2 linked regions of the Gloeocapsopsis sp. IPPAS B-1203 genome follow. The protein of the gene in region 2 interacts with the protein of the main gene of each other region in a pairwise test. Links are inferred from orthologs where the notes say so. Each region holds a gene or a part of one and is shown on either strand. Other genes may lie near its edges.

What was found.
Region 1: the proteins of bioB (region 2) and CSQ79_RS24240 interact in binary tests that used the Escherichia coli proteins (3 or more experiments, as listed by UniProt). The link is inferred for Gloeocapsopsis sp. IPPAS B-1203 from one-to-one orthologs.

What each region holds. Positions count from the first base shown.
Region 1 is NZ_PEIG01000019.1:66,462-71,980, forward strand. What follows is about bases 1-2,791. They hold CSQ79_RS24240 (class II glutamine amidotransferase), read right to left. Parts: upstream 1,886-2,791; coding sequence 1,115-1,885; downstream 1-1,114. Other genes in these bases: cas3 (CRISPR-associated helicase Cas3'), read right to left, coding at 1-1,038; CSQ79_RS24245 (Uma2 family endonuclease), read left to right, coding at 2,120-2,695; CSQ79_RS24250 (YdcF family protein), read left to right, coding at 2,755-2,791. Outside these bases: more of CSQ79_RS24250, read left to right, coding at 2,792-3,543; CSQ79_RS24255 (hypothetical protein), read left to right, coding at 3,646-3,873; CSQ79_RS24260 (ferredoxin-thioredoxin reductase variable chain), read right to left, coding at 3,916-4,140; CSQ79_RS24265 (NfeD family protein), read left to right, coding at 4,536-4,961; CSQ79_RS24270 (SPFH domain-containing protein), read left to right, coding at 5,121-5,519.
Region 2 is NZ_PEIG01000001.1:320,853-329,095, forward strand. Bases 3,365-6,151 are described here. They hold bioB (biotin synthase BioB), read right to left. Parts: upstream 5,385-6,151; coding sequence 4,344-5,384; downstream 3,365-4,343. Other genes in these bases: CSQ79_RS01500 (hypothetical protein), read left to right, coding at 3,365-3,394; CSQ79_RS01505 (polysaccharide pyruvyl transferase family protein), read left to right, coding at 3,420-4,328; bioA (adenosylmethionine--8-amino-7-oxononanoate transaminase), read right to left, coding at 5,490-6,151. Also shown: CSQ79_RS01490 (calcium-binding protein), read left to right, coding at 1-172; CSQ79_RS01495 (FG-GAP repeat protein), read left to right, coding at 299-2,395; more of CSQ79_RS01500, read left to right, coding at 2,408-3,364; more of bioA, read right to left, coding at 6,152-6,794; CSQ79_RS01520 (DUF2997 domain-containing protein), read left to right, coding at 7,144-7,353; CSQ79_RS01525 (DUF1257 domain-containing protein), read left to right, coding at 7,397-7,783; CSQ79_RS01530 (ferredoxin), read left to right, coding at 7,783-8,243. UniProt on the Escherichia coli protein: Catalyzes the conversion of dethiobiotin (DTB) to biotin by the insertion of a sulfur atom into dethiobiotin via a radical-based mechanism.

The DNA.
Region 1 (5,519 bases), on a different replicon or contig from region 2:
ATGAATCTCTACTGTGTTATCTGTGCGCTTGCGCCCACACCGCCCACAGCGTTGCACAAACGAAGACCAAGGACATAATTCTGTAATTAATAGATCCGCATCTAAATCTACCCCAGCTTCCACAACTTGAGTTGCAACAATGACTCCTTGATAAGCTTTGAGTTTCTGCTGTAACTTCTCGCGGTCAATGCCTAAAAATCGACTGTGGATGATGAGTGGTGATAAATTTGGTAGTAATCTGCCGATTTCTCTAGCTCGATCTACTGTATTAACAACCACAAGAGATAAACTTTTTGGTACGTGTTTTGTTTCTACTAACGCTGCAACATCTGTCATTTCTTGCACAACAGCTCTAAAGACAGGTTTCGGGCGAGTAACTTTTGCAGCTAATATAGGATGAGCCAAATCTGCTGTATCTAACTCAAATCGCTCTACTTTTAAGTTTTCTAATGGTCTGTCATCAAAGGTTGCAGACATCAAGCATAGTTGAGTTTGCCCAAAAGTTCCCAACTTCTGCCAGTGTTTATAAAGTTGTACTAGGGTGCTATAAGCAACTCCTGTAAGTTGAATTTCATCTAAAATCCAACGACAATCGTTAGTTAAGGCTGCACAATGTAGCGGGCGTTGTCCCCACGACACGCCAAATCCTCTATTTAAACCACGTGATAATAATTGATCTTGTGTACCAATTAAAATTGCAGGCTGAGTTAAATCTTGTTCAAAACCATGTTCAACTAAACCACCTTTGAGGCAATACACTTTAATCGGTAAACAGTCAGATGCAGTGACTACCTGACAAGTATTTTCATAAACTTGTTCGACTAGCGATCGCGTCGGTAATGCATAAATCAATCGGGCTGTTATGGGAATACCTATTTTATGAGAGTACAGCCAAGGAATAATTGCCCCAAATTCTTTACCCGCCCCTGTCGGTGCAGCAACAACAGCAATTGATTGACCACTCCAACTCACAAAACGCTCTTGCCAAGGATACGGGTAAAATCCCGTACAGTGCTTGAAAAATTCGCGATAGCTCATGTCTCATTACAAGGCTGTTGTAGAGTAAAAGTTGCTACTCGTTATATTGCCCGTGGCAAGACAAAATCGCTCAATATCAGAAATCTCTATGAGGTAAACCATCCTGGAAGACAAGTAATTTTCCTGGATGAATTTGTATCCACACTTCGTTGTCAGTTAAAGGAGTTGTGGCGATGACTGCAACGCGATCGCTTGGTGTGGTTAACTTTTGAAAGTCTACTGTAATATCTTCATCGATTAAATGTGCAGCCGCAAATGGTGCTTGCCGGACGATGTAGCATAGCTTAGTTGAGCAGTATGTGAAAAAGTGTTCTCCATCAGAAAGTAAATAGTTAAATATACCTTTTGTGGCTATGGTTGCAGTCACTTCTTGCAACACAGGATATAGTTGTTCTAACGCAGGCTTACCTTGAGGAAAACTTTGGCGTAGAGTTTCCAAGATCAGGCAAAATGCTGTTTCACTATCCGTTTGACCTACAGGTTGATAAAAATTCGTCTGTGCCTGAAAATCTATAAGATTGCCATTGTGGGCAAATACCCAATATCGTCCCCACAGTTCGCGTCGAAACGGATGACAATTAACTAAAGCAATTCCACCTTGAGTTGCTTTGCGGATATGGGCAATGACATGAGTTGAGTGAATGGGGTAGCGTCGTACTAAGTCTGCAACAGGAGATGCGATCGCCGGTTTAGCATCTAAAAACATGCGACAACCTAAACCCTCAAAAAAGGCAATACCCCAACCATCTTGATGTTCATCGGTTCTTCCTCCCCGCGCCGAAAAGCCCTCAAACGAGAAACAAATATCTGTTGGAACATTACAATTCATTCCCAGCAGTTGACACATGAGAGCTTGTTTGTGTTGCAATTCAGTGCAATTTTAACCAAAATTGTGGTGCAACGGACTCGCGATCGCTTCATCGTGACGTAGCACTTGGCAAAATGAATGTATACTCAAGTTCCGTAAACTCGACAACTTAGCGACTGCAAGGCTAACGCAAACCGCCACGTGCTCAAAGCTACACTTTAGTAGAACAAGCGATCACTTTTTTACAGCATTAATCCGAGGATTTGATGTGATATGAGCATAACTTTACAACTTCCTTTGGTTCTCAGACTCACTGACGAACAGTTTGAACAACTCGCCGCTGCTAATCGCGAGTTGCAATTAGAATTAACGACCAAGGGAGATCTGATTATTATGCCGCCTACGGGAGGAGAAACAGGCGATCGCAACTTTGAGTTAGCTGGACAATTTTGGTTGTGGAATCGCCAAAATCTCTTAGGAAAAGCTTTTGACTCCTCGACAGGCTTTCGCTTACCGAATGGCGCGACTCGTTCTCCTGATGTTTCTTGGGTAAAAATGGAGCGATGGAATAGTTTGACTCAAGCGCAAAGAAAGAAGTTTCTACCTTTATGTCCAGATTTTGTGATTGAACTGCTTTCAGAAACAGATGAGTTAGCAGACACTCAAGTCAAAATGCAAGAATATCTAGATAACGGTTTGCAGCTAGGTTGGTTAATTAATCCTAGTACTCAACAAGTAGAAATTTATCGTGCTGGGCAAGAAGTTGAAGTTTTAGCTTCGCCTCCAACTTTATCCGGTGAAGATGTTCTTCCTGGGTTTGTTTTAGATTTACAGCCAATTTTTGCTTAGCTACTTACAGGTTGAGAGTTTATTGTTGTTACTGAACCTAACGCAATCAGCTAATAAGAATGTTTTTATATTTATCAAAGTTATTACCTTTATTTTTCTATCCGCTAGGATTGGCGTGTGTTTTAATCTTATTTGCATTAGTAACGTTGTGGAAAAAACCACGTCAAGCATCAACTGCATTAACAATCGCTCTCGTTGTTTTGTTATTAGCGAGTAATGGTTGGACTTCTCGTGCTTTGGTGCGATCGCTAGAATTTCAAAATATTCCCTCAACTGAATTACCCAATGCAGAAGCAATTGTCGTTTTAGGCGGTGCGACTAAACCTGCGTTTTTTCCACGCCCTGCAGTAGACTTATCTGAAGAAAGCGATCGCATGTTTTATGCTGCGCAGTTGTATCACCAAAAAAAAGCCCCTTTCGTGATTCTCAGCGGTGGGCGTATAGATTGGAGTGGTGCTGGTTCTTCTGAATCCGCAGATATGGCAATGATTATGCAGCAGTTAGGCGTACCAAATTCAGCAATTATTCAAGAACCAAACTCGCTCAATACTTACGAAAATGCAGTCAATGTCAAAAAAATTCTGCAAGCACGTCAAATCAACCAAGTGCTACTTGTCACTTCAGCAATGCATATGCCGCGATCGCTTGCCATTTTCAAAAAACTTAAAATTGCTGCAATACCTGCACCTACTGATTTTATAGCAAGTAGCGATTTTCAGTATTTAAGCAATACTCCTCAAGCCACACTGTTAAACTTGTTACCAGAAGCAGAGCGATTACATCAGTTTACTCGTGCTTTGAAAGAGTATGTCGGTTTAGTGGTTTATCGTTTACGTGGTTGGTTGTAAAACAATTAGCTACTTCTGGTTAAATTATGCATTTAGGCACAAATCTCTCTCAGTTGCGATCGCTATAATTGCAGCAAGAGACTGACTTCTTTTGCTTAACTCATGGCTAACCAGTTCCACTACATTATTCCGCTGCCGCCACCAGAAACACAAGATATTTTTGCCGCTTACCAAGCAACACGCCAATTTTATCGGGAAGTACAATCGCGCACTGATCTACAGCAACACTGTGACTGGTATTATACCATAGCAGAGCGCCATAGACAAGAATTAGAGCAAATGCGTAATGAACTGAATATTCTAAGTTGGTTTCGTCGGGCAAGGAGTTAGATCGCTAATCATCTCCATCGCCCTTAAGATGAACATCCCCGACTAAGATAGATCCTCAATTTCAGTTTCGCGCAGGTGAGCTTTAAACTTTTTACTGAACTGCACTTGAATTGGCAGATTAGCACTGATTGGTTTGCCTTGCCATTCGTTAGCAAAACTAACAATCTCGCCTTCTAAGCCTTTGATATCAAAAGGTTCACCGCGATGTTCGGGATGATGGTAAACAATGACTGATTCTTTAACGCGGATGCGATCGCCAACTTTCATAGACTTGTAATTAGAGTGTTTCCCTCTCAAGAAGCAATGCAAAATTATTATTCAATACAATTGCTTATTCCAGACAACCTCTTTATCTTTGCATAAGATTGTCCCTTGTTATACACTCTAAGCGATAAATGAGGAGCGAGGGAGTAGGAGCGCGGGGCGAGGAAACGAGTTATAAGCCTTGTAGCAGTCTTTAGTCTTTACCTCATTTAGTTTAATGCTGCGTATTGCTGAAAAAAACTTTTAAATTCAATTAAACGTAGTCCTGATTTAGGAAAGCTTAAGCTAGATTGGTAGTAATGATTATAGTTTGCTGTCACATTGTTGCTAGCTCATTAAATAACTGTAGCTCAAGCGAACTCGTAAATTACTGTGCATTTAGCTATTAAAACACCACAATGCCGATAAACGTCACGCTGTTATGGTTAATAGCAGGGGCAATTCTTTGTTTGATGGAACTAGTGCTACCAACGGCGTTTGTCGCTTTTATGATGGGACTGAGTGCTTTTGTTGTAGCAGTAATATCTCTAGTCATTCCTCAGTTAAGCATACAAGCTGTGCTCTGGCTAGGACTATCGACAGCATTTATTTTAATGTCGCGTCGCCTACTGTCACCTAAACGGAAACAACTACAAGAAGCTTTTGTGGCAGAAACATTAACTGAAATCCCCGCCGGAAGAGAAGGAAGAGTGATCTATGAAGGTAATTCATGGCGGGCGCGGTGCGAAGATCGATATTTAGAGATCGCGCCTTCTCAAAAAGTCTATGTGGTTCGCCGTGAAGGTACAACTTTAATCGTTATGCCGGAAGATTTGTTGCACTAAGAGGGGTGAGAGGTGAGTGAATGGCAGAAATTAGAGCTTTTGCTATGTTAGAACAGATTTTACACTCATTCTTCTTACTTACTGTCTCATTGCAAGCCATTTAAAAACTGCCTCAGTACTACACATTTAGTAACTTAATACTCATAAACAGGAAATCACATGAATGAACTATTTTTGCTAGTTGCACTAGCACTTGGAGGTTCAGCCTTAGCAGGTTCAGTAAAAGTCACGAATCAGGGTAATGAAGCCTTAGTAGAGAGACTGGGTAGTTATAATAAAAAGCTTGAACCAGGGTTGAGTTTTGTTTTCCCCTTTATTGATAAAGTTGTTTTCCGCGAAACTATTCGGGAAAAAGTGCTAGACATTCCGCCGCAAAAATGTATTACCCGCGATAACGTTTCGATTGAGGTAGATGCAGTTGTATACTGGCGCATTGTTGATATGGAAAAAGCCTGGTACAAGGTAGAAAATCTCCAATCAGCAATGGTAAATTTGGTTTTAACGCAAATCCGTTCGGAAATGGGCAGACTAGAGCTAGATGAAACATTTACTGCCCGC
Region 2 (8,243 bases):
TGAAGATGGCATTGACTTGATTGGCTTGGCAGGCGGTTTGAGTTTCGAGCAATTGACGATTAGCGCTAGTGGTGCTAACAATGCCCTGATTCGCTTGGGCAGCGAGCAACTTGCACTGCTAACGGGTGTGGCGGCGAGCAACTTAACCGCGACGGACTTTACTCTTGTCTAATTTTGAGACGTTATGACACTACCACCAGTTGCATGAGGCAATCAGCTGGAGATGTCAGCCAAGAATCAACTGACGAAATGATATCCCTTGTCAGTCAACATCCAGTAACAACAAGGAGCAACAACCATGGCAGTGACAACAATTGAATTAGCAAACCTCAACGGTAGAAACGGCTTTGTCCTCAATGGTATTGAGGCAAATGACTTCTCAGGCTATTCCGTCAGTAGTGCAGGAGACGTCAACGGCGATGGCTTTGACGATGTGATTATCGGTGCCGCTAATGCTGACTCCAACGGCAACTCTACCGCCGGAGAGAGCTACGTCGTGTTTGGTTCCGGCAGTGGCTTTCCTGCCAGCATCGACTTAGCCAACCTCGACGGTAGCAACGGCTTTGTTCTCAATGGTATTGATGTAAATGACAGATCAGGCAGATCCGTCAGTAGTGCAGGAGACGTCAACGGCGATGGCTTTGACGACGTGATTATCGGCGCTCCCAATGCTGACCCCAACGGCAACTCATTCGCGGGAGAGAGCTATGTCGTGTTTGGTTCGGGTAGTGGCTTTGCGGCAAGCGTGGACTTAGCAAGTCTTGATGGCAGCAACGGCTTTGTCCTCAATGGTATTGATGAAGATGACTTCTCAGGCGAATCCGTTAGTAGTGCGGGAGACGTCAACGGCGATGGCTTTGACGATGTGATTATCGGTGCCATCTATGCTGACCCCAACGGCAACTCTAGCGCCGGAGAGAGCTACGTCGTATTTGGCTCAAGCAGTGGCTTTCCAGCCAGCATTGACTTAGCCAACCTTGACGGTAGCAATGGCTTTGTCCTCAATGGTATTGATGAAGATGACAGCTCAGGCGAATCCGTTAGTAGTGCAGGAGACGTCAACGGCGATGGCTTTGACGATGTGATTATCGGTGCCGCTAATGCTGATCCCAACGGCAACGCTGATGCCGGAGAGAGCTACGTCGTGTTTGGCTCAAGTAGTGGCTTTGCGGCAAGCGTGGACTTAGCCAACCTCGATGGCAGCAATGGCTTTGTCCTCAATGGCATTGCTGCAAATGACAGCTCAGGCGAATCCGTTAGTAGTGCAGGAGACGTCAACGGCGATGGCTTTGATGATGTGATTATCGGTGCCCCTGGTGCTGACCCCAACGGCAACTCTGGCGCCGGAGAGAGCTACGTCGTATTTGGCTCAAGTAGTGGCTTTGCCGCGAGTATCGACTTAGCCAACCTCGACGGTAGCAATGGCTTTGTCCTCAATGGCATTGCTGCAAATGACAGCTCAGGCGAATCCGTCAGTGGTGCAGGAGACGTCAACGGCGATGGCTTTGACGATCTGATTATCGGTGCCATCTTTGCTGACCCCAACGGCAACTCTGGCGCGGGAGAGAGCTACGTCGTGTTTGGTTCGGGCAGTGGCTTTCCTGCCAGCATCAACTTAGCAAGTCTTAATGGTAGCAATGGCTTTGTCCTCAATGGTGTTGCTGCGGGCGACTTCTCTGGTAACTCGGTGAGTGCCGCCGGCGATGTTGATGGCGATGGACTTGACGATCTAATTATTGGTGCTGTTGATGCTAACCCCAACAGCAACTCTAGGGCGGGAGAGAGCTACATCGTGTTTGGCTTTCGCTCGTTGTTTGGCACTGCTGGTAACGACGTTCTCCTCGGTAGCAACACGCGCGACTGCCTCTCAGGACTCGATGGCAACGACACCGTGGCGGGAGGGTTGGGAGACGACACGCTTCTCGGTGGTGCAGGCAATGACGTGCTACGCGGCGACTTGAATAACCGCTCGCCTCAAGGCAGCGTCGGTGGCAACGATACGCTGTTTGGTGGACTCGGTAATGACCAACTCGGTGGCAAGGGGGGTGACGACCAACTGTTTGGCGAACAAGGTAATGATACGCTCTACGGCGATGATGGCGATGATTTGTTACGTGGTGGTGCAGGCAATGACACGCTGATTGGCGATGACTTCTCTGGTGGTCAAGGTAGCGATACTTTTGTCTTGGCAGCAGGCGAAGGGCGCGACACTATCCGTGACTTTGAAGATGGCATTGACTTGATTGGCTTGGCAGGCGGTTTGAGTTTCGAGCAATTGACGATTAGCGCTAGTGGTGCTAACAATGCCCTGATTCGCTTGGGCAGCGAGCAACTTGCACTGCTAACGGGTGTGGCGGCGAGCAACTTAACCGCGACGGACTTTACTCTTGTCTAATTCTGAAACGTTATGACACTACCACCTATTTATTTCTACTTACCCCAACCCTACTTTCCTCACACTCTGCCCGCAACTGCTGCGGAGAATTGGGCAGGATATGGGCTGGGCATTTATACCTGGACGCTCCAAACTTACTTCCGGCTGCAAGCGGTTGGTTTTCCCTGTCAGTTGGTCAGTTCGCCGCCGAAGGAAGGAATTGTGCTATTTCATCGCCAAGCGTTGCAATTTCGTCCGCTCCAGCCGCAACCCCGATTACTCCTGATTTGTCTTCAAGCTGACAAACAACCCTGCCCTGTCGCTCACCTGCATGTGGTTCAAAATCCCACTGATTCCCGAATTCCACATAGCTACTATCTACCCCACTGGCCCCAACCTGGGTTAATTCCCCGTAATCCAGAACGCGGCGATCGCTTCGAGACAATTGCTTATTTCGGTCATGCGTGCAGTTTAGCTCCCGAACTCAAAGCACCCGCGTGGCAATACCAATTAGCCGCCTTGGGTTTACGCTGGCAACCAATTATCAATCACAACTCCTGGCACGATTTCCGCCAGCTTGACTGTCGCTGGAATGACTACAGCAACATTGATGCCATTGTTGCTATCCGCAGTTTTCACTCTGAGCAAACCTATCTTTATAAGCCCGCTACGAAACTCTACAATGCTTGGCTTGCTGGAGTCCCCGCGCTGCTTGGAGCAGAATCGGCGTATCGCGCGATCGGGCAAGCAAATATGAATTACTTAGAAGTGTCTTCCTATAGTGAGTTGCTCGCTACCCTCATCAGACTAAAGTCATCTGCTACAGCACGCCAGAGGTTAGTCGGCAACGGTGCGCTGTCGGCATTACAGTTTCTGCCCGAACAAATTACTGAGAACTGGTGTCAGTTTCTGATTAATGTCGCGATTCCTGCTTGGCAAGCCCGTTGTCAACGCAACGAGCGACAACTTTTCAGCCGAGTCAAAAACTTCAATTCCAGACTAGAACGCGCCACATCTTAAACGCAATCTTAGCGACTCGACATAAATGAAACTATATTATTATCAACGACGTGATGGCAACAGCAATTTTGGCGACGACCTCAATTCGTGGCTGTGGTCCCAGCTACTGCCAGGTTTTTTTGACGAAGATCCAACCATTGCCTTTATTGGTATCGGTACGTTGTTGAATCATCTACTTCCACAACGCGTACCACAAGCTCAACGGCTTGTCATCTTTGGTACTGGTGCAGGTTACGGCAATCCATTCACTGCGGTTGCTCATCAATGGCAAATTTATTGCCTTCGTGGCAGGTTATCTGCGCAAAAACTCGGTCTTGCAGAAGAGTTAGCAATTACGGATGCAGCTTTATTAGTTCGACGTTTGTTCCAGCCAACGAGTCAAAAAACAAGCCGCTTCGCTTTTATGCCACACGTGCATCATGCGACTTATGCTGGTACTCTATTGCAAGATATTTGCACTCAAGTGGGCTTAGGTTATATTGACCCACGGTGGTCAGTAAAGAAAGTCTTGACATCAATTAGCCAAACCGAGGTTCTCTTAGCCGAAGCGATGCATGGTGCCATTGTTGCTGATGCCTTACGCATCCCGTGGATTCCGGTATTGACGAGTCCTCGCATCCTCACATTTAAGTGGCATGACTGGTGCTCGTCGTTAAAGTTAGAGTATCATCCTTACTATATTCCGCCTCTAGTGAGTGCCTATCCTCGCTTTGCGCGTCGCCGCAGTGCGATCGCATATTGGAAAAATTGTTGGCAACAGGAACCGTGGCTGGCGTTATGTCAAATGGTATCTCAACGCTCATTGTGGGCAACTCAGTTACTGCGGATTACTCAAGTTGCTTGTCCTTCCCTCAGCCATGCTAGTCTAGTCGAGCAGTTAACAGATCAATTGGAAAATCGCTTAGAGCAGCTAAAAAGCGATTGGTCTGTATAATAGGCACATCTCGTGCTATGGCGATGAAACGACTGTAGCGCGTGAGCTAACTTCTATCGGAGAACCGTCAGGAGATTCAATCACAAATCCAGCATCGCAAATCATTTTTAAATCGCTGTGTGTTGCTTGTCCAGGAGTTGTCAAATAATCACCAATAAAGATTGAGTTTGCTGGATAAAGTCCTAAAGGTTGCAGCGATCGCAAATGAACTTCTCTACCGCCAGCGATTCTAATTTCCTGTGTAGGAAGCACAAAGCGAAATAAGCATAACACTCGCAGACAATAGCGCGGGTTCAAGTCTTTGATCTTCTCAAACGGCGTTCCTGGAATTGGAATCAAGAAATTTAGGGGAACACTAGTAGCATTCAATTCCCGCAACGAGAATGCTAAGTCGATGACATCATCATCCGACTCGCCCATGCCAATAATTCCACCAGAACAGGTTGTGATTCCTGCGGCTTTGACATTTTCTAGCGTAGCAGTTCGGTCATTAAACGTATGTGTTGTGCAAATTTGCGAGTGATAATCATCCGAAGTATTCAAATTATGATTGACGCGATCTACCCCGACTTCTGCCAAACGCAGCGTTTGCTCTTGACTCAACAACCCAAGACACGCACAAATTTTTAAATCATAGTTTGCTTTAACCGCTTGTACAGCGTCCAGAACCTGCGTAAACACTCGCTCACTGGGAGAACGCCCCGAAATAACCAGACAAAAAGTTCCAGCTTGCAATTTCTTTGCCTGTGCAGCAGCGTCTAGAATTTTTTCTTGAGCTAAGAGGGGATACTTCTCAATTTCAGCAGTAGAAATCTTCGATTGCGAACAATAGTGACAATCTTCTGGACAAAGCCCACTTTGAGCGTTAAGGAGAAAATGCAACCGGACGCGATTTTCCCAGTAATGATAGCGCACGCGATAGGCAGCAGCAAGTTGCTCAAGCAGGACACTATCAGGTGCATTGAGTACCGCCCGTGCGGCTTCGCGTGTCAGTAGTTCTCCAGCCAAAGCGCGATCGGCAAGTTCGTTCCAGTTAAGAGCAGAAGATTTCAACATAAGAAGAGGTCAGAGGTCGGAGGTCAGAGGTCAGAAATTATGGTTAAAACAGGGGTAAGGCACTGCCTTACCCATCACTGGAGCAATAATTCTGATTGACCATTGCTATATGATAGTATCAAGCACGCAGCGGATTGCTTGATAAATTGATTCGAGTTGCTCTAAGGTAATGCAATAAGGTGGCATTAAGTAGAGCGTATTACCCAGAGGACGTAAGAGAAATCCTTCCGCTAGAAACCTTTGTTTGAGGATTGGTGCGATCGCATTAAAATATCCACTTTGACCATCGGTGACAATATCCATCGCGGCGATCGTTCCGCAAGTACGTATTTTCTCTATTTTAGGATGCTCTTTCAACCATTTTTCTAGACAGTGGCGATGCTGCTGTTCTAAATGGCGAAAATGAGGATTTGCTTCCAGTAGTTCCAAAGACGCAACACCCGTAGCACAGGCTAACGGATTTCCTGTGTATGAATGACCGTGAAAAAACGTTTTACTGACATCATCACTGTAAAACACACGATAAATGTCTTCTGTCGCAACGGTGACAGCTAAAGGTAAGCAGCCGCCAGATAAACCTTTTGATAAACAAATAATATCCGGTGCGGTTTCTGCTTTTAAGCAAGCAAACAATTCTCCAGTACGTCCAAAGCCCGTCATTACCTCGTCATAAATTACAAGTATGCCAAAAGACTGTGCTAGGTTTCCCAATGCTTGTAAAAATTGCGGGCGACATACTCGCATTCCCCCTGCACCTTGTACAAGTGGCTCGATAAAAATACCTGCGTAGCGCGTGGAATTTTGCTGGAGAAGCCGTGTCAGTATATCTAGAGTATGTGCTTCACGGATTACTACATCGCCATCATCATCAAACGTAGCAGGAAAAGGCACAAGCTCTGTCGAGAACATCAAGCGTCGAAAAGGCTGCTCCCACGGAGAACTACCTGCAATTGACATTGCTCCTATCGTATCACCGTGATACCCACCTTCAAAGCTAATAAACGTAGTGCGTTCAGTCTCTCCTTGGTTGAACCAATATTGGCAAGCCATTTTCAGCGCTACTTCCATCGCTGTTGAACCGTTATCTGAAAAAAATACTCTTGTGAGCAATTTTGGCAGATGCTTCAGCAATTTTCTGGCTAACTGTTCGGCTGGTTCGTGAGTAAAACCTGTAAAAATGACGTGTTCCAATGCTTGGGCTTGTTTGTAAAGTGCTTCAGCAAGTACAGGATGTCCATGTCCATGAATTGTTACCCACCAACTAGAAATACAATCCACAATTTGGCGTCCGTCTTCCAATTCGAGCATCACTCCTTTCCCCTTGACTACCTTCAAAGGCATTGGCGCGGTTTTCATTTGGGTAAATGGTTGCCAAATCGGAGAATCATAAATTTCTTCGATGCTGCTCATAAAAAAAATCAAGTTCTTGAGTAAAAAAAGCTATGAATAATCCCGAAAAACAAGCAAATAGAACATAATTTAGTCTTTCTAGCCACTAATCACTCTTCCCTAGCCACTCAATTCTGACTTGACTGCTGAGGTTAGTTAAGCGAAACTGACAATAATTGATGTCAGGCTTCATGTATTGCTAAATTTTGTTAACTTTTTATTCTCTATAATTCGATAGATGAAACATTATTTAGCAATAGTGATAGTGAGGAGAGCACATAGTAGGCATAAACGCTTACAAATAGCAACAAGCAGCCGATACAGTGTAGCTGCAAAATTATAAATAAAGCTATGGTGATTAGCTAGAAGTATGGAAACGCTAGAGTTTGTGATTTATCCTGATGGTCGCGTCCAGGAAACAGTCTCCGGTATAGTAGGAGCTACTTGTACCGAAGTTACAGCGGCAATCGAAGCAGAACTGGGGCAAGTCGTCAGTCACCAGCCAAGCTCAGAATTTTATAATGCAGTACAACACCAGTCTACAGTTGCAACGACACAAGCTAGTTTTAGCGAGTGGTAATTTTACTAACTAGTCCAGCTTGATTCAATTCACAACTAATACAATGTCACACTTTAGCCAAATCAAAACACAAATCCGTAATCTTTCATCTCTACAAGCTGCTCTCACTGACTTAGGCATCAGTTGGAAATCTGGTTCTAGAGCAGTAAGAGGATATCGCGGTCAAACTCGTAATGCCGAAATCACCATCGAGCAGGAAAATGGTTACGATGTCGGCTTTAGTTGGAACGGTAAAGAATACGAACTCGTTGCCGATTTGCAGTATTGGCAGCAAGATTTGTCAGTTGAAGGTTTCCTGAAGAAAATCACCCAGCGTTATGCTTACCACACAGTGTTAAGTGAAACCTCGCGTTTAGGATTCCAAGTAGCAGAACAGCAACAAAATAAAGACGGATCAATTCGACTATTAGTACAGCGCTGGAGTGCGTAATGTCTGATTTTATGCCGCCGATCGAGCAGACAGCACAATCTGGAGCAATGCGATCGCAGCTTGAACCTGAGTTAGGTGGTATCTTTCGCGATGCACCCGAACGTTCTGGTTTAGAACCTGAGTTAGGCGGTGTAGTGCGGCAGAAAGGTGTCTACGTTGATGAAGTCACTTGTATTGGTTGCAAGCACTGCGCTCACGTTGCCCGCAATACTTTCTACATTGAACCAGACTATGGTCGCTCGCGTGTTGTCCGTCAAGACGGAGATTCAGAAGAGTTAATCCAGGAAGCAATTGATACTTGTCCAGTCGATTGTATTCATTGGGTTGATTACACAGAACTCAAAAAACTTGAGGAAGAACGACAATACCAGGTGATTCCTATCGCAGGTTATCCAGTAGAAGAAGCTGTTGTTGCTGCTCATCGACGGCGCAAAAAACGTCAGGCACAGAAAAAAGCTCG